DNA from 4 places in the Pseudomonas sp. FBCC-B1667 genome. Region 1 is predicted to be linked to each of the others. Evidence: predicted binding sites of a transcription regulator. Region 1 holds the regulator's gene; each other region holds the start of a gene.
The links. Region 1 encodes FliA, which starts transcription of late flagellar genes. Its sites were predicted from a motif close to CTAAAGTTTNNNNNNNNNNNGCCGNTAA; they were not measured.

Region 1 (4,868 bases):
GCGCATCGTCACTGCCCAGGCCGAATTGAGCCTGCGCGGCGATGGCGAGACCGAAGGCGACAAGACCACCAATCGCCAGTTGTTCGCCGGCCTGCCACTCACCGCTGCAGAACCACTGATCGAACCGACCTACGCCGAACCGCGTCGCTCGGCGCCTGCCCCGGCACCGGCCGCTGGCGGCGTTGACCCACGTGCATTCGACTCGATGCGTTTCGAGCTCAACAGCCTGCGCGAACTGATGGAAGTACAGCTCGGTTCGCTGGCCTGGAATCAGCTGCAAGGCAGCCGTCCGGCCCAGGCCAATCTGTGGCGTCGCCTGCAACGTATCGGCCTGTCCGGCCCGTTGTCACGCGATCTGCTGGCAATGATCGGTGATATCGATGAGCCCCGTCAGGCCTGGCGCATGTTGCTGGCGCACCTGGCGCGGATGATTGCCACACCGGAAGTCGAGCCACTGGAAGAGGGCGGCGTGATTGCCATGGTCGGTCCCGCCGGCATGGGCAAGACCACCACCTTGGCCAAGCTCGCGGCCCGTTACGTGCTCAAGTACGGCGCGCAGAACATTGCGCTGGTGAGCATGGACAGCTTTCGCATTGGCGCCCAGGAGCAACTCAAGACCCTGGGCCGTATCCTTAATGTGTCGGTGACCCACGTCGATCCGGGCCAATCACTGGTTCAGGCGCTGGAACCACTGCTGCGCAAACGCGTGGTGCTGATCGATACCGCAGGCCTTCAGGCCAGCGATCCAGCCCTGCGCATGCAGCTCGAAAGCCTGGCCGGACGTGGCATCAAATCAAAAAATTACCTGGTGCTCGCAACCACCAGCCAGAAACAGGTTCTAACAGCCGCTTATCACAGTTACAAACGCTGCGGGCTCGCTGGCTGCATCCTGACTAAACTGGATGAAACGGCAAGTCTGGGCGAAGTGCTGAGCCTGGCGATCAGTCATGAATTGCCGGTGGCGTACCTGACCGATGGCCCGCGGATCCCGGATGATTTGCATCTGCCGCGTCGTCATCAGCTGGTCAGTCGCGCCGTCAGCGTGCAAATGCAGGAAGAACCCAGCGAAGAAGCCATGGCTGACATGTTCGCTGATATTTACCACAGCCCGACCAAGCAGGTTGGCTGAGGTATTAATGAAAAGTTTTTGTACCTACATCGATGGTCTGCCATGCATTGTTCAGTTGCTGAACGCGCAGCCAGTAATGTGGCCTCCGTCTATGCAAGACAAGGTAAAGAAATAACATGGGCAGCATGCATCCCGTACAGGTGATCGCGGTGACCGGCGGCAAAGGTGGCGTCGGCAAGACTAACGTGTCAGTGAATTTGTCACTGGCCCTGGCCGAGCTCGGCCGTCGCGTCATGCTGTTGGACGCTGACCTGGGTCTGGCGAACGTCGACGTCCTGCTGGGGCTGACACCCAAACGTACACTGGCCGACGTCATCGAAGGCCGCTGCGAGCTGCGCGACGTTCTGTTGCAGGGCCCGGGCGGTATTCGAATCGTTCCGGCCGCGTCCGGCACACAGAGCATGGTTCACTTGAGCCCGGCTCAGCATGCCGGCCTGATCCAGGCGTTCAGCGACATCGGCGACAACCTCGACGTATTGGTGATCGACACCGCTGCGGGCATAGGTGACTCGGTAGTCAGTTTTGTTCGGGCAGCGCAGGAAGTCTTGCTGGTGGTCTGCGACGAGCCGACCTCCATCACCGACGCCTACGCACTGATCAAACTGCTTAACCGCGATTACGGCATGAACCGCTTCCGCGTCCTGGCCAACATGGCCCAGAGCCCGCAAGAAGGTCGCAACCTGTTCGCCAAGTTGACCAAGGTCACCGACCGCTTTCTCGACGTTGCCTTGCAATACGTCGGCGCGGTGCCTTACGACGAAAGCGTGCGCAAGGCTGTGCAGAAACAACGTGCCGTGTATGAAGCCTTCCCGCGTTCCAAGTGCGCCCTGGCGTTCAAGGCTATCGCGCAGAAAGTTGATACCTGGCCGCTGCCTGCCAACCCGCGCGGGCACCTTGAATTTTTCGTCGAGCGCCTTGTGCAACAGACCGCAGGACCCGTCCTATGACAGCCAGTGGCTACAACCTCTACAAGAAGTCGGCACGTGACGCGCAGTACGAGCTGATCGAGCGTTACGCGCCACTGGTCAAACGCATTGCTTACCACTTGCTGGCCCGTCTGCCGGCCAGTGTCCAGGTTGAAGACCTGATCCAGGCCGGGATGATCGGCCTGCTTGAAGTGTCGACCAAATACGACGCCAGCAAAGGCGCCAGTTTCGAGACGTACGCGGGCATACGAATCCGCGGCGCCATGCTTGATGAAGTACGCAAGGGGGACTGGGCGCCACGCTCGGTTCACCGAAATACCCGTATGGTCAGCGACGCAATTCGCTCTATTGAAGCTAAAACCGGCCGTGACGCTAAAGATCACGAGGTTGCGGCCGAACTCCAATTGAGCCTCGACGATTATTACGGGATTTTGAACGACACCCTGGGCAGCCGCTTATTCAGTTTCGACGATCTGTTGCAGGACGGCGAACACGAAGGGCTGCACGAGGATGGCGCGAGTGCTCATCTCGAACCGTCACGCGATCTGGAAGATGAACGCTTCCAGGCGGCGCTGGCGGACGCGATTGCCAATTTGCCGGAGCGCGAGCGACTGGTGTTGGCGCTGTACTACGACGAAGAGTTGAATCTCAAGGAAATCGGTGAGGTCCTGGGGGTCAGCGAATCGCGGGTCAGCCAGTTACACAGCCAGTGCGCGGCCCGTTTGCGGGGGCGTTTGGGGGAGTGGCGAGCGCGCTGAAGGCAGTGTGGGGACACTGCGAACGGGGCTGGTGCGGATTTGAACGGCACCGGTCGCGATCTGTTGTGCTCCAGACAGTCATCGAGTGAATTGCCGAATTGATTGAAATGGCGCGTCCAGGTGCTGGGCGCGTTTAAGACTGCTTGGAGGTCGAATTGGACAAGAACATGAAAATCCTCATCGTTGATGACTTCTCAACGATGCGGCGAATCATAAAAAACCTGTTGCGTGACCTTGGGTTCACCAACACGGTCGAGGCCGACGATGGCACTACTGCCATTCCGGTTCTCAACAGCGGGAGCATCGATTTTCTGGTCACGGACTGGAACATGCCTGGCATGACCGGTATCGATCTGCTGCGCCACGTCCGCGCCGATGAAAAGCTCAAGCACCTGCCAGTGCTGATGGTGACTGCTGAAGCCAAGCGCGAGCAGATCATCGAAGCGGCCCAGGCCGGCGTCAACGGCTATGTGGTCAAACCCTTCACGGCCCAGGCGTTGAAAGAAAAAATCGAGAAGATTTTCGAACGCATCGGTTGATCCACTGCGCCACGGGGGAGCTATGGAGCATAAAGAATCTTCACAGGGCGATTTTGAATCGACCCTGAAAAAACATGCCGTCGAACTGGTCGCCAGCCTTGAAAAAGGCAGGTTCGGCGAGGCTGTGCAACTGATCCATGAGCTCAATCAGACCCGTGACCGTGGCCTGTATCAAGAAGTGGGCAAGCTCACTCGCGAGCTGCACAGCGCGATCGTCAATTTCCAGATTGACCCGAACATGCCGCAAGCCGAGGAAGTGTCGCAGATCACGGACGCCACCGAGCGCCTGGGGTATGTGGTCAAGCTGACCGAGGCTGCGGCCAACCGCACCATGGACCTGGTAGAAAGCGCCACGCCGCTGGTCAACAGCTTGAGCGAAGAAGCCCAGGCCTTGAGCACGGACTGGAGCCGGTTCATGCGCCGCGAAGTCGGGGCTGAAGAGTTCCGTGAGTTGGCCCGCCGCGTCGACGGTTTCCTGACACGCAGCACGCAGGACAACCGCACGGTGTCGAGCAACCTCAACGACATCCTGCTGGCTCAGGATTACCAGGACCTCACCGGTCAGGTGATCAAGCGCGTGACCCAATTGGTCACCGAAGTTGAAAGCAATTTGCTCAAGCTCGTCCTCATGGCCAGCCAGGTAGACCGCTTTGCGGGTATCGAACATGACCGTGAATCGATGCTCGCCGAAAAAGATCCACAAAAACATCTCTCTCAGGGTGAAGGTCCGCAGATCCATGCCGATAAAAGAGAAGACGTTGTGTCCGGTCAGGACGATGTGGACGATTTGCTATCCAGCCTGGGATTTTAGAGTTTTAGCATTCTAGGTTTTTTAGGTTTTTAGACCTGTAGGAGCACCCCCTTAATGAGCTTCGGCGCCGATGAAGAGATCCTTCAGGATTTCCTGGTTGAGGCCGGCGAGATTCTAGAGCAACTGTCCGAACAACTGGTCGAGCTGGAAAGCCGACCGGATGACGCGGACTTGCTCAATGCAATTTTTCGCGGTTTTCACACTGTAAAAGGGGGCGCCGGCTTCCTCCAGCTCAACGAACTGGTGGAGTGCTGCCACATCGCCGAGAACGTGTTCGACATCCTGCGCAAGGGTGAGCGTCGCGTTGACTCGGAACTGATGGACGTGGTCCTCGAAGCGCTGGACGCGGTGAACAGCATGTTCGGCGAAGTCCGCGAGCGCAGCCCGGTTACGGCGGCGACCCCGCAATTGCTGGAGGCCCTGGCCCGTTTGGCCGAGCCGCAAACGGCAGACGAAGCTGCGCCGGTTGCTCACGTGGCTGAAGCACCTGCCGTCGAAAGCGAATCGGGTGACATCACCGATAACGAATTCGAACAACTGCTGGACTCGCTGAACGCCGTCAAGGCTCAGGCCGAGGCGCCAGTGGTTGCAGCTGCACCTAAGCCTGCCAGCGATGCCGCTGCCAGCGACGAAATCACCGATGCCGAGTTCGAGTCGTTGCTCGATCAATTGCACGGCAAAGGCCAGTTCGCCGTCGATGCCGTG
Region 2 (4,868 bases), 3.3 Mb from region 1:
TGGCGTCATGGCGCGAAGGCAGTTTGTTGCTGATCGTCACCGACGGACATTGGGCCACGCGCCTGCGTTATCAGCAAAAGCGCCTGCAACGCCAGTTACAGATGTTTGACGAGTTCGCCAGTCTGACGCGGATTTTGTTCAAGGTGCAGCCACCGACCGTGCAACAAGGCGCCGCGGGGCACACCATCAGTTTGTCGTCGGATGCGGGCGCGACCATTCAGGCCACGGCCGACGGGATCAGCGATCCGAATCTGCGGGCTGCGCTGGAACGCCTTGCGGCGCACGCAAAACCGAAAACCTGACACCGCCCCATGTAGGAGCGAGCCTGCTCGCTCCTACAGCATCGACCGAGTTTGCTTTCTAGCGGCTTTTTTTGCCACCCAGCAGCGACCCCATCAACCCGCGTACCAATTGTCGACCCAATTGATTAGCCGCCTGTCGCATCGCCGATTTCAACGCCTGTCCGGCCGCCGTTCCGAGAAACTCCCCGGCCTGCTCGGTGAAGCTTGGCTCGGCGGGTGCAGGTTTAACCGGCGCCGCACCAGGATCAGGTGCCAGGCCCTTGCGTCCCATCAGCACTTCATAAGCCGACTCCCGATCAATCGGCTTGTCATAACGCCCTTGCAACGGCGAACCGGCGATCAGTGCCGCACGTTCGGCCTCGCTCAACGGCCCGATCCGCGATTGCGGTGGCGCGATCAATACGCGCTGGACCCTCTCGGGCGTGCCTTTCTCGGCCAGCGTCCCGACCAGCGCCTCGCCGATACCCAGTTCGGTCAACACCGACAAGGCGTCGAACGCCGGGTTCGGCCGGAAGCCCTCGGCCACGGCGCGCAGGGATTTCTGCTCCTTGGCAGTGAAGGCACGCAAACCGTGCTGAATACGCAAACCCAACTGAGCCAACACGTCATCCGGCAGGTCGCCCGGCGATTGGGTGACGAAATACACGCCCACGCCTTTCGAGCGAATCAACCGCACCACTTGCTCCAACCGATCCTGCAACGCCTTCGGCGTCCCGGCGAACAGCAAATGAGCTTCGTCGAAAAACAACGCCAGCAACGGTTTGTCCGCATCACCGCGTTCCGGCAATTGCTCGAACAACTCGGCGAGCAGCCACAGCAGGAAAGTCGCGTAAACCTTCGGCGCCTCATGAACCAGACGACTGGCGTCCAGCAAATGAATGCGCCCGCGACCGTCCGCCGTCGGTTGCAGAATGTCTTCGAGTTGCAGCGCCGGTTCGCCGAACAGGGCTTCGGCGCCTTGTTGCTCCAGCGTCGCCAGCCGCCGCAACAGCGCCTGGCTGGAACCGGTGGTCATCAACGCGGCGTCATCGCCGAGCAATTCAGGGTTATCACGCAAGTGATTGAGCAGCGCCTTCAGATCCTTGAGGTCGAGCAGCAACAGCCCTTCGCGGTCCGCCACTTTGAACGCTGCGTACAGCGCCGACTGCTGGCTGTCGGTCAGTTCCAGCAGGCTGCCCAGCAACAACGGGCCCATTTCACTCAGGGTGGTGCGCAATGGATGACCGGACTGGCCATGAATGTCCCACAGCGTCACCGGATACGCCTGCGGCTTATGGTTCAGCCACGGCATCCCGGCAATGCGCTCGGCGATCTTGCCCTGAGGGTTGCCAGCGGCACCGAGGCCACACAGGTCGCCCTTGATATCGGCGGCAAATACCGCCACACCCGCATCGCTGAACGCTTCGGCCATGCGCTGCAACGTGACGGTTTTACCGGTCCCGGTGGCGCCGGCGACCAGACCGTGACGGTTTGCCAGACGCATGGCCTGGGCGATGGGCTGGCCACCAGGATCGGCACCGAGAACGAGTTGCAATGAGTCAGGCATTTTGTCACCCAATGGTTAATCTTTGATCCGGCGTGGCCGATACAAAACAAGAGACTACACAGAAATCAGTGTCGGTATTCCCTAAGGACAGGACAGAACTATCAGCTGCTTTTCGCCTGCACGTTTTGCGTGCCTTTATAAAAGCACGCCCAGAACAATAAGACCTTAGCGGAACCCCAAGCCATGAACAAAAACCTACGCTTCAGCCATAAGATTTTGCTTGCCGCCGCCCTCATCGTTATTGCCGCCTTTGCCTCGTTCACCCTGTACAACGACTATTTACAGCGCAACGCCATCCGCGAAGACCTGGACAATTACCTCAATGAGATGGGCGACGTCACCGCCAATAACATCCAGACCTGGTTGGCCGGTCGAATCCTGCTGATCGACAGCCTCGCTCAAAACATCGCCATCAACCCTGAACAGTCCAACGTCGCCAGCCTGCTTGAGCAGAAAGCCCTGACGTCGACCTTCATGGCGTCCTACCTGGGCGATGCCACCGGCAGCTTTACCATTCGCCCCGACGCCAAGATGCCGGCCGGCTTCGATCCCCGGGTTCGCCCTTGGTACAAAGGCGCCGAAAGCAGCAGCACCGCGACCCTGACTGAACCGTACATCGACGCGGCCACCGGCCAAACCATCATTTCCATCGCCACCGCCTCGAAGAAGGCCGGGCAAAGCGTCGGTGTAGTAGGCGGTGACCTGAGCCTGCAAACCCTGATCGACACCCTCAGCGCCCGTGATTTCGCCGGCATGGGTTATGCCTTTCTGGTCAGCGCCGACGGCAAGATCCTGGTGCACCCGGACAAAGCCCTGGTCATGAAGTCCCTGAGCGAGGCGTACCCGAAAAATACCCCGCGCATCAGCAGCGACTTCAGTGAGGTCGAAGTCGACGGCAAGACCCGTATCGTCACCTTCACCGCGATCAAAGGCCTGCCATCCGTCAACTGGTACATCGGCCTGTCGGTGGACAAAGACAAAGCATTCTCGATGCTCAGTTCGTTCCGTGCGTCCGCTGTGGTCGCGACCATTATTGCCGTGGCGATCATCATCGCGCTGCTGGGCATGCTGATCCGCCTCCTGATTCAGCCGCTGCATGTCATGACCCGCGCCATGGAAGACATTGCCGACGGTGAAGGCGACCTGACCAAGCGCCTGACCATCCAGAACAACGATGAATTCGGCCTCCTCGGTACCGCATTCAATCGTTTTGTCGAACGGATTCACACCTCGATACGTGAAGTGTCGTCGGCCACCGGCCAAGTCAACGAAGTGGCGCTGCGCGTGGTGGCCGCCTCGAACTCCTCGATGTTCAACTCCGACCAGCAGGCCTCGCGCACCAGCAGCGTCGCTGCCGCGATCAATCAGCTCGGGGCCGCCGCCCAGGAAATCGCCCGTAACGCCGCGCAAGCGTCGAGTCAGGCCAGCGATGCCCGCAGCCTGGCCGAGGATGGCCAGCAAGTGGTGGACCGCAGCATTGTCGCAATGAATCAGCTGTCGAACATGCTCAGCGCCTCGAGCACCAACATCGAATCGCTGAACAGCAAAACGGTGAACATCGGCCAGATCCTCGAAGTGATCACCAGCATTTCCCAGCAAACCAACCTGCTGGCACTCAACGCGGCCATCGAAGCGGCCCGCGCCGGTGAAGCCGGCCGCGGTTTCGCGGTGGTGGCGGATGAAGTGCGTAACCTGGCGCACCGCACCCAGGAATCGGCGCAACAAGTGCAGACCATGATCGAGGAACTGCAAGTCGGCGCCCGCGAATCCGTCAGCACGATGAGCGACAGCCAACGCCACAGCCAGGACAGCGTGGAAATCGCCAATCTGGCGGGCGAACGGTTGAACAGCGTGACGTTGCGCATCGGCGAAATCGACGGGATGAACCAGTCGGTGGCGACGGCGACTGAAGAGCAGACGGCGGTGGTGGAGTCGATCAACGTCGACATTACCGAGATCAATACGCTGAACCAGGAAGGTGTGGAAAACCTGCAATCGACGCTGCGCGCGTGCTCGGATCTTGAACAGCAGGCTTCGCGACTGAAGCAGTTGGTAGGCAGTTTCCGTATCTAGTAACAGATAGGGCCCGTTCGCGAGCAGGCTGGCTCCCACAGGTTCAGCGCAGAACCTTGTCGGAGTGAGCCTGCTCGCGATAACGATCGACCACACACCCCAAAACCCCGCTGACACCCCACCTCAAAACCCCAACCGAACATCTATCCTTCATAAAGGTCAACCAAGGGAGAGCCATAGACCGGAGGGCCGCTCATCGTGCATATCGCCGACATCACCATGTTCTACGCCCCGGCCAGCGGTGGCGTGCGCACGTATCTGGATGCCAAACACCGACGCCTGGGGGTCAAGCCGGGTATTCGCCACAGTCTGTTGATTCCGGGCGCTCACCTGAGTGAAACGGATGGCGTCTATACAGTTCCCGCCCCCGCCCTGCCCTTTGGCAAGGGTTATCGTTTTCCGCTCCGTCTCGCCCCGTGGCGAAATGTCCTGCAGGATTTGCAGCCCGATCTGATCGAAGTGGGCGACCCTTACCTCACCGCCTGGGCGGCACTGGATGCGCGGCGCCAACTGGATGTGCCGGTGATCGGTTTTTATCACTCGGACTTGCCGCTGCTGGTCAGCAACCGGATGGGCAACTGGGTCACCACCAATGTCGAGGCCTATGTCAGCAAACTCTATGGCAACTTCGACCGGGTACTGGCGCCGAGCCGGGTCATGGCCGACAAATTGAGTGGCCTGGGGGTGAAGAATGTGTACGTCCAACCCTTGGGTGTCGATCTGCACACCTTCCATCCCGATGCCCGAGACCCCGGCTTGCGCGCCGAATTGGGCATTGATGAAAACTCCCGACTGCTGATTTTTGCCGGACGCGGCTCCAGGGAAAAAAACCTGCCGGTGCTGCTCAAATGCATGGCACGTCTGGGGCCGCGTTTTCACCTGCTGCTGGTGGGCTCCTCGATGCCGGCCGCCGTGCCGGACAACGTCACGGTGGTCGACGGGTTCTG
Region 3 (4,868 bases), 3.0 Mb from region 1:
AGGGCGACCAGTTTATCTCCAGCGAACTCGTGCTGCTCGCCGCCATGGACGAGAACAGCAAGCTCGGCAAGTTGTTGCTGGGGCAGGGCGTGAGCAAGAAAGCCCTGGAAAACGCGATCAATAACCTGCGTGGCGGCGAAGCGGTCAACGATGCCAACCACGAAGAGTCGCGCCAGGCGCTGGATAAATACACCGTCGACCTGACCAAGCGCGCCGAAGAAGGCAAGCTCGATCCGGTAATCGGCCGCGACGACGAAATTCGCCGGACCATTCAGGTCCTGCAACGCCGTACCAAGAACAACCCGGTGCTGATCGGTGAGCCTGGCGTGGGTAAAACTGCGATCGCCGAAGGCTTGGCCCAGCGCATCATCAACGGTGAAGTGCCGGATGGCTTGAAAGGCAAGCGCCTGCTGTCCCTTGATATGGGGGCGCTGATCGCCGGTGCCAAGTATCGCGGTGAGTTTGAAGAGCGCCTGAAATCGCTGCTCAACGAGCTGTCGAAGCAGGAAGGGCAGATCATTCTGTTCATCGACGAGCTGCACACCATGGTCGGCGCCGGTAAAGGCGAAGGCTCGATGGATGCGGGCAACATGCTCAAGCCTGCGCTGGCTCGCGGCGAGCTGCATTGCGTCGGCGCGACGACGCTCAACGAGTACCGCCAATATATAGAGAAGGATGCGGCCCTCGAACGACGCTTCCAGAAAGTCCTGGTGGACGAGCCGAGCGAAGAAGACACCATCGCGATACTGCGTGGCCTCAAAGAGCGTTACGAGGTTCACCACAAGGTGGCGATCACAGACGGGGCGATCATCGCCGCGGCCAAGCTCAGCCATCGCTACATCACGGATCGTCAGTTGCCGGACAAGGCCATCGATCTGATCGATGAAGCGGCCAGCCGCATCCGCATGGAGATCGACTCCAAGCCGGAAGTGCTCGACCGCCTGGAGCGTCGCCTGATTCAGCTGAAGGTAGAATCCCAGGCGCTGAAGAAAGAAAGCGACGACGCGGCGAAGAAACGCCTGGAAAAACTCCAGGAAGAAATCGTTCGTCACGAACGTGAGTACTCGGATCTCGAAGAAATCTGGAACGCGGAAAAAGCCGAAGTCCAGGGCTCCGCGCAGATCCAGCAAAAAATCGAACAGTCCCGTCAGGAACTGGAAGCCGCACGCCGTAAAGGCGACCTGAACCGCATGGCTGAGCTGCAATACGGGGTGATCCCGGACCTGGAGCGCAGCCTGCAAATGGTCGACCAGCACGGTAAAAGCGAGAACCAGTTGCTGCGCAGCAAGGTGACTGAGGAAGAAATCGCTGAAGTCGTGTCAAAGTGGACCGGCATTCCGGTGTCGAAAATGCTCGAAGGCGAGCGCGACAAGCTGATGAAGATGGAAAGCCTGTTGCATCAACGTGTGATCGGTCAGGACGAAGCGGTGGTCGCGGTCTCCAACGCGGTGCGACGTTCCCGGGCCGGGTTGTCCGACCCGAATCGTCCGAGCGGTTCGTTCATGTTCCTCGGCCCGACCGGTGTCGGTAAAACCGAGCTGTGCAAGGCACTGGCCGAGTTCCTCTTTGATACTGAAGAGGCGATGGTACGGATCGACATGTCCGAATTCATGGAGAAACATTCCGTGGCCCGACTGATCGGTGCGCCACCTGGCTATGTAGGCTATGAAGAGGGTGGTTACCTGACAGAGGCGGTGCGTCGCAAGCCTTACTCGGTGATCCTCCTGGACGAGGTCGAGAAGGCCCACCCGGATGTGTTCAACATCTTGCTGCAAGTGCTGGAAGATGGCCGCTTGACCGACAGCCATGGCCGCACGGTGGATTTCAAGAACACCGTGATCGTCATGACGTCCAACCTGGGCTCGGTGCAGATCCAGGAACTGGTCGGTGATCGTGAGGCACAGCGCGCGGCGGTGATGGACGCGATTTCTACCCACTTCCGGCCGGAGTTCATTAACCGGGTCGACGAAGTGGTGATCTTCGAGCCTTTGGCGCGGGATCAGATTGCGGGCATTACCGAGATCCAGTTGGGTCGCCTGCGCAGTCGCCTGACCGAGCGTGAGCTGAAACTGGAGTTGAGCCCAGAGGCCATGGATAAGCTGATCGCGGTGGGTTACGACCCGGTGTACGGCGCACGCCCGCTCAAACGAGCGATTCAGCGCTGGATCGAGAACCCGCTGGCCCAGTTGATTCTGTCGGGTCGTTTCATGCCCGGCGATACCGCCAAGGGTGTGGTGGAAAACGACGAAATCGTATTCGTCTGACCCATCCAGGCAACAAAACTGACGAGGCCTCGCATTGCGAGGCCTTTTTTTCGCCAGGCTGTTGAACTCTAAGGAAAAGGCTTGTAAAGTGCGCCCCGCAGTCAGTCACCCGTCAGGGTTTCCGCTCCCCAAGCAGGAATCCAAAATAAGTTGCAAATCATTAACTTGAAAGCAATTTAGGGGGTTGACAGAGGTGCTGAAGATTGTAGAATAGCGCGCCTCAGACACACGAACGCAGCGATGCGAACGGGTCGAAGAGAACGCAAAAAGCTTCACCGTTGTAAATTGAAATATGTAGTTCCGTGATAGCTCAGTCGGTAGAGCAAATGACTGTTAATCATTGGGTCCCAGGTTCGAGTCCTGGTCACGGAGCCAATTTCAAACCGGGGTATAGCGCAGTCCGGTAGCGCGCCTGCTTTGGGAGCAGGATGTCAGGAGTTCGAATCCCCTTACCCCGACCATTTTTGGGTCGTTAGCTCAGTTGGTAGAGCAGTTGGCTTTTAACCAATTGGTCGTAGGTTCGAATCCCACACGACCCACCATTTTTGAAACCAGTTAACGCTGGGATCAGATCTTAAGATCAGAGGCCAAAAGCGCTGATCGAAGAAGGCGACTTGGAAAGGTCGCCTTTTTTTTACCGGGGTATAGCGCAGTCCGGTAGCGCGCCTGCTTTGGGAGCAGGATGTCAGGAGTTCGAATCCCCTTACCCCGACCATATTAAAAATCCTCGTATCGAAAGATACGGGGATTTTTTTTGCCTGCTGTTTTTTATCTACCACTTTTTGTTTACTGAAAATGCGATTCTCTTCAAGTCATCGTACAACTTGCCGATAGCGAAGCGACGGGGTTCTGCCGACACACGCCCCTTATCCAGGCCATTACAAGAAAAGGGCGTTCGTTATGTTGCTTCGTCAGTTGAATATTGCTCCTCGGGCGACCTTGGGGTTTGCCCTGATCGCCGTGTTGGTCGCCTTGCTCGGCGTATTTGCGCTGGGTCAGATGTCGAGCATTCGCGAGAGCGAGGTGGCGGTGGAGAAGCAATGGTTGCCGAGCATCCGCGGTGGCGACGAGATCCGCGAGATCATGCTGCGCATTCGTACCATTTCCCTGCGCATGGCCCTGGATCAGGACCCCAAGAACATTCCTCAGTACCGCAGCCAAATGGATACCCGCGACAAGGAGCTTAGCGAAAAAATCGCCGCGTACGACAAGCTGGTAAACACCGCCGAAGGCAAGGCGCTTTATGACCAGTTCAAAACCACCTTCGCGGCTTACCGTTCCGGTATCGCCCAATCGTTTTCCCTGGCGGAACAAGGTCGTCGTGACGAACTGACCAAACTGCTGCTGATCGACATGAAAACTGTGGTCGATGGCTCCGGCAAACAACTCACTGACCTGGCGGACCTGTTTGCCAAACAAGTTGCCGCCGAAAGTGAGAAATCCGCCGCGCATTACGATACCTCGCGAATGATCGTCAGCCTGTTCATCGCCTTGGCGGCGCTGGCCACTGTCGGCCTGGCCATGTTGCTGACCCGCAGCATCGCCAACCCCCTGAACGAAGCGTTGCACGCTGCGGAAAACGTGGCCCGTGGCGACCTCACGCGTCCGATCGAAACCCATGGCAGCGACGAAGTCAGCCGCTTGCTCAAGGCGCTGGCAACCATGCAGCAGAACCTGCGTGAAACGTTGCAAGGTATCAGCGGCTCGGCGGCGCAACTGGCCACGGCGGCGGATGAGTTAAATGCAGTTACCCTCGACGGCACGCAAAACCTGCAGCAGCAGAACAACGAAATCGAACAAGCCGCCACCGCCGTTAATGAGATGACCATGGCGGTGGAGGAGGTTGCTCGCAATGCGGTGTCCACGTCTGACGCTACCCGCCAATCCAGTGAATCCGCCCATGCCGGTCAGGAGCGCGTCAGCGAAACGGTCACGGCCATTGGTGCACTGGCCAATGACGTGCAGGTGACGGGTGGCCTGGTGCAATCCCTGGCCCATCAGTCGCAGGACATCGGCAAGGTGCTGGATGTGATTCGCGCGATTGCCGAGCAAACCAATCTGCTCGCACTCAACGCCGCCATCGAAGCGGCGCGTGCGGGGGAAAGCGGTCGGGGGTTTGCGGTGGTGGCGGATGAGGTTCGAGCACTGGCTTATCGCACGCAGCAATCGACCCAGGAAATCGAACAAATGGTTCAGGGCATGCGCAGCGGCTCGACCCAGGCGCTGGATTCGATGCAAGCAAGCTCAACTCGGGCGGCGACTACGCTGGCCTTGGCCGAGCGTGCGGGCGAGGCGCTGCAGACCATCACCGACTCGGTTCACCAGATTCATGAACGCAATCTGGTGATCGCCAGCGCGGCTGAAGAACAGGCGCTAGTGGCGCGAGAAGTGGACCGCAATCTGGTGAACATCCGCGACCTGTCCGTGCGCTCCACTGCCGGAGCGAATCAGACCAGTGCCTCCAGCCACGAACTCTCACGCCTGGCCAATTCGTTGAGCACCATGGTCCAGCGCTTCCAGGTGTAAATCCGCAAGACGAAAAAATCTATGGTCACCCCATTTTTTGCAATACTGATTAACGGGTGAAGTGGTTGGCTTGCTTAA
Region 4 (4,868 bases), 1.2 Mb from region 1:
ACGGCCTGTTTGCGGGCAGATGAGTGTTTCACGAATGGACACTCTTGCCCCAGAACAGGGGAATCGCTGGGGAAAATCGACTCAAAACAGGCTCAAGAGGCCAGCAGGCGCGTGACCGCTTCAAAGGCCTGAGACCGGCGGTTTGCCCAACTGCCCTGCAAGACCTGAAACGGTTGTCGATGCTGTTCAAGCCAGGTGTAAGTCGCCTTGAAAAATACCCGGCGTTCACTCAACTCTGGCTGACAGCGCTGGCCGTCATCCGTCCAGTCGACATGCTCTGGTGACAGCAGCAAGTGAAAGTCGTAGTGCCGAGCCAATAAAGCAGGTTCAAGCCATGCCGGGCAGTCACCAAACAGGGTTTGGCTCCACAGGATATTGCTCAACAAGTGCGTGTCGAGAATCAACAGCCGTGGCTGTCGCGAGCGGGCTTCATCTTCCCACTGCAACTGGCCGCGTGCGATCTCGGAAATATCACCCAGGCACGTATCGCGAGGGTTTTGTTCAATGAACCAACGCACGTATTCATCGACCCGCACACCGCCGAAATGCTCCTGCAATCCTGCCGCCAGCCAGCTCTTGCCACTGGACTCGGGCCCTGTGAGCACCAGCACCTTCATGCGTGCAGTGCCGGGTCGCTACGCCATTCACGCCAGCCTTGCACGGCCAGCAACAGGAACAGTGCATAGAGCGCAGACGTGAGGTACATGCCTTTGTAGATGAACAGCCCGACGAAAATTACATCAACGGCAATCCACAACGGCCAGCATTGCACGCGTTTTTGCGCCATCCACATTTGCGCGACCAGGCTGAACCCGGTCAGTGCGGCGTCGAGCCAAGGCTGGGCGGCATCGGTCCAGTGCGCCATGGCGGCGCCCAATAGCACACTGCCCAGCGCGCCGACCGCGAGGCCCCAAGCGACTGATTTCGAGTCAAGCCGGCTGACCTGACGGCCAGAATTCGCTGCGCCTGCGCGGGTCCATTGCCACCAGCCATAGAGTTGCAGCGCGGCGTAGATCACTTGCAGGAGCATGTCCGAATACAGCTTCACCTCAAAAAAGATCCAGCTATAGAGCAGCACCATGACCAGACCGATCGGCCAGCACCAGGGGTTCTGTTTGACCGTCAACCAGACGGCGACCACACCGAGGGCGGCGGCAAACAGTTCAAGCCCGGACATGGAAGTTCCTTGGGGAAAGCGAAGTGGGGGGCGGATTGTACCGGCAGGCGCGGCCAAGTAGAACCTGTCCTGCAAGTAGCAACTGACGGGCAACCCCTTCGCCAGAAACGTTGCTCGTCAGTTGCTAAAGGGGATGTGTTACACGCGGAACTGTTTGAGCAACCCGTTCAACTGCTCGCTCAGGTCTTTGAGTCGAACGCTCGCCAAACTCGATTGCTCCGCCGCCAACGCAGTGCTGTGGGACAACGCCGCAGCCTGGGTCACGTTCTGATTGATGTCTTCCACCACGTGGGCCTGCTGCAATGTCGCGCTGGCGATCGAAGCGTTCAGCCCGTTGAGGTTGCGCAACGCCTGGCCAATCGCATTCAGACTCGCACCGGCCAGGCCTGCCTGTTCAATCGTCAGTTGTGACGCGCGGCTGCTGTCGCCGATGACTTTGACCGCCGCTTCCGAATGGTTTTGCAGGCGTTCGATCATCGACTGGATTTCTGCGGTGGACTTCTGCGTGCGCTGGGCCAGCAGGCGCACTTCATCGGCCACCACTGCAAACCCTCGACCCTGCTCACCGGCCCGGGCCGCTTCGATGGCCGCGTTGAGGGCGAGTAGGTTGGTTTGCTCGGCAATAGAGCGGATCACCTCCAGTACGCTGCCGATCTGCGTACTTTCCGTTGCCAGGGTGCGAATGACTTCGACAGCCTGATCGATGGTGCCGGACAGTTTGTCGATCTGCTGCAAGCTCCCGTCGATGTTGATCTGGCCCTGCTGCGCCTGAGATTCGGCGTCGCGCATTTCGCTGGCGGCATGCTCGGCGTTCTTGGCCACATCCTGCACGCCATAGGTCACTTCATTAACAGCCGTGGCCACCAGTTCCATCTGCTGGGACTGCTGCTGGCTGCGTTGTTGAGCCTGGGCGGCGTCATTGCCCAATTCACTGGACGATTGCCCCAGCGCGCTGGCGGACACCTGCAACTCGGTGATCACCCGGCGCAACTTGGTGGTGAACGCGTTGAAATGCCGTGCCAGTTGCGCCACTTCGTCCTGGCCGTGGGGATCGAGGCTGCGAGTCAGGTCACTTTCACCGCTGGCGATATTGGCCATGGCGTTCACGGTGTCCTGGAGCGGGCGCACAATACTGCGGGCGATCAGGATGACCAACAGCGCCATCACCAGTGCGATCGCCACCCCGAGCATCGTCGCCTCCTCTGCACGACCATAAAACTCGGCCTGCGTGTCATCGATGTACACCCCCGAGCCAATCACCCATCCCCAAGGCTCGAAGAGTTTGACGTAAGAGGTTTTTTCGACCGGGGCGCTGGCACCCGGTTTCGGCCAACGGTAGTTGACCATGCCGGCGCCCTTGGCTTTGGCCACGGCGACCATTTCGTTGAATACCGCAAAACCGTCCGGGTCGCGGATGGCCGACAAGTTCTGGCCGTCAAGCTTGGGGTTGGCCGGGTGCATGATCATCACCGGCGTCAGGTCGTTGATCCAGAAGTAGTCATTCTGGTCATAGCGCAGTCCACGGACCGCGGTCAGCGCCTGCTTCTGCGCTGCGTCACGGGAGAGGGTGCCGGCCGTTTCCAGGTCATGGTAGTAAGTCAGAATGCCGCTGGCAGTCTGTACCACGTGCTGGGTTTTCTGCGCCTTGGCCTGATAAAGGTCGTCGTGAATCTGCTTGAGCATCAGCAGGCCCAACGTCAGCAACATCACTACCGACACGATCAAGATGAGCCACAAGCGTCGGCTGATCGATACACTGCGCAAGCTGTTCATAACGCTGTTACTCCAGTTTTCTTTTTATTGTCATAAACCATTGCCAGCATCCAACCACGCTTTGCCGGTTGGGCATATGCGACGCTAGTCCTATTCCCCGGCAGCGTTTTAGTGGCTTGTCTGATAGGATTTCGGCCCCGCGCAGAAAAACCTGAATCACGCTCTGTTTTCACGGAATTTTTACGGTTTCGTCTGGATCCTGTGCGCGCGGAACTTCAACTACGCTCAGCGCAATGAACGTTTAAACAAAATTGACGGGGCATGCCTGGGGGCATTGCTTCTTGGGGGATTGATGGATCTTTGGACCGCCTTTCAGGCATTGATACTTGGCGTAGTAGAAGGGCTGACAGAGTTTCTGCCTATTTCCAGCACCGGGCACCAGATCATCGTGGCCGACTTGCTCAACTTCGGTGGCGAGCGCGCAATCGCGTTCAACATCATTATCCAGTTGGGTGCAATCCTGGCAGTGGTGTGGGAGTTTCGTCGCAAGATTCTCGATGTGGTGACCGGTTTGCCAACGCAACCGAGCGCGCGTCGCTTCACCGCCAACCTGCTGATCGCCTTCATGCCGGCCGTGGTTCTGGGGGTGATTTTCTCCGACCTGATTCACCATTACCTGTTCAACCCGATTACCGTCGCGACCGCGTTGGTGGTGGGCGGTGTGATTATGCTGTGGGCGGAGAAACGCCAGCATCAGGTGCATGCCGAAACGGTCGATGAGATTACCTGGCAAGACGCGCTGAAGGTCGGTTTCGCCCAGTGCCTGGCCATGATCCCAGGGACGTCGCGTTCTGGCTCGACCATCATTGGCGGGTTGCTGTTCGGCCTGTCGCGCAAAACGGCCACCGAGTTCTCGTTTTTCCTGGCAATGCCGACCATGGTCGCTGCAGCGGTGTATTCGGGTTTCAAATACCGTCATCTGTTCGTGCCGGCAGATTTTCCGGTGTTCGCGATCGGTTTCGTGACGGCCTTCGTCTTCGCGATGATCGCGGTCCGCGGCCTGCTCAAGTTCATCGCCAGCCACAGCTACGCAGCGTTCGCCTGGTATCGGATCGCGTTTGGACTGGTCATTCTGGCCACCTGGCAGTTTGGCTGGGTCGACTGGTCTGCGGCCAAGCCATGAGTGACGCCGGCGGGCGCCGCGACCCCGGGCGCGGGTCCGGGGGAGAGCGCATCCAGCATCCCAGGCTCAAACTGCTGGTTTTCGCAGTCCTGTGTGCGCTGCCGCTGTTTGGGGCGGTGACGCTTTGGCTGCGCGGTGTGTCGTTGATTCCGCTGGCCGCATACGGGATCGTCAGTGTGCTGGCGTTTTTCCTGTATTGGAGCGACAAGCGCAAGGCCCGCGCCGACGCCTGGCGCACGCCGGAAAACGTCTTGCACGCGGTTGAACTGGCCGGTGGCTGGCCCGGCGCCTTGCTGGCTCAGCAGGTGTTTCGGCACAAGACCCGCAAAGTCTCGTATCAACTGCTGTTCTGGCTGATTGTGTTGCTGCACCAAGTGTTCTGGATCGATCAGCTATTTTTGGGCGCACACCTGTTGGCCTTGTTCTAAAGCAACAGTCCCACCCGGGTACGCTTGGGCAGTTTGCTCACCACCAATTGGTGGGACCGTTGCAACAAGCCTTGCAGTTCTTCGGCGCCCAGCGGGTAGGGCGTTTGCATGATGATCCACTGGGCTCTCGCCAGATAGGGAGCCGGGTGGATGCCCGGCCGATCGCAATGGCCCAGGAACAGATCCTTGTCGACTTTGAAAGCCAGGGAATCGCCGCGCAGGTTCTGCAACGCGAACATCTTGTTCCCGGCAATCGAAAACACCCGCACACCGCCCCATTTAAAGTCTTCCCGCGCACCCGGTAGCGCGAGACAGAACTGCGCGACATCCTCTTCGCTCATACGTCCAGCCTTCATATCAGTCGGTC

Region 2: a site for FliA is predicted at 1,864-1,891, ahead of NL116_RS24500 (methyl-accepting chemotaxis protein). Genes of this name have one in related genera too.
Region 3: a site for FliA is predicted at 3,071-3,098, ahead of NL116_RS27160 (methyl-accepting chemotaxis protein). Genes of this name have one in related genera too.
Region 4: a site for FliA is predicted at 3,079-3,106, ahead of NL116_RS14410 (methyl-accepting chemotaxis protein). Genes of this name have one in related genera too.

What each region holds. Positions count from the first base shown of each region.
Region 1 is NZ_CP101437.1:1,933,852-1,938,719, forward strand. Features, by position in the region: gene flhF (flagellar biosynthesis GTPase FlhF) at 1-1,129, shown strand, start outside; gene fleN (flagellar synthesis regulator FleN) at 1,246-2,076, shown strand; gene fliA (RNA polymerase sigma factor FliA) at 2,073-2,813, shown strand; gene NL116_RS08595 (chemotaxis response regulator CheY) at 2,981-3,352, shown strand; gene NL116_RS08600 (protein phosphatase CheZ) at 3,375-4,163, shown strand; gene NL116_RS08605 (chemotaxis protein CheA) at 4,218-4,868, shown strand, end outside.
Region 2 is NZ_CP101437.1:5,282,158-5,287,025, forward strand. Features, by position in the region: gene NL116_RS24490 (DUF721 domain-containing protein) at 1-302, shown strand, start outside; gene NL116_RS24495 (helicase HerA-like domain-containing protein) at 361-1,848, opposite strand; gene NL116_RS24500 (methyl-accepting chemotaxis protein) at 2,032-3,921, shown strand; gene gpgS (N-acetylglucosaminyl phosphatidylglycerol synthase) at 4,120-4,868, shown strand, end outside.
Region 3 is NZ_CP101437.1:5,882,791-5,887,658, reverse strand. Features, by position in the region: gene clpB (ATP-dependent chaperone ClpB) at 1-2,264, shown strand, start outside; tRNA gene NL116_RS27180 (tRNA-Asn) at 2,564-2,639, shown strand; tRNA gene NL116_RS27175 (tRNA-Pro) at 2,649-2,725, shown strand; tRNA gene NL116_RS27170 (tRNA-Lys) at 2,731-2,806, shown strand; tRNA gene NL116_RS27165 (tRNA-Pro) at 2,903-2,979, shown strand; gene NL116_RS27160 (methyl-accepting chemotaxis protein) at 3,165-4,790, shown strand.
Region 4 is NZ_CP101437.1:3,178,698-3,183,565, forward strand. Features, by position in the region: gene NL116_RS14400 (AAA family ATPase) at 93-617, opposite strand; gene pnuC (nicotinamide riboside transporter PnuC) at 614-1,177, opposite strand; gene NL116_RS14410 (methyl-accepting chemotaxis protein) at 1,316-2,950, opposite strand; gene NL116_RS14415 (undecaprenyl-diphosphate phosphatase) at 3,243-4,073, shown strand; gene NL116_RS14420 (DUF1294 domain-containing protein) at 4,070-4,501, shown strand; gene NL116_RS14425 (MmcQ/YjbR family DNA-binding protein) at 4,498-4,857, opposite strand; gene NL116_RS14430 (LysR substrate-binding domain-containing protein) at 4,854-4,868, opposite strand, start outside.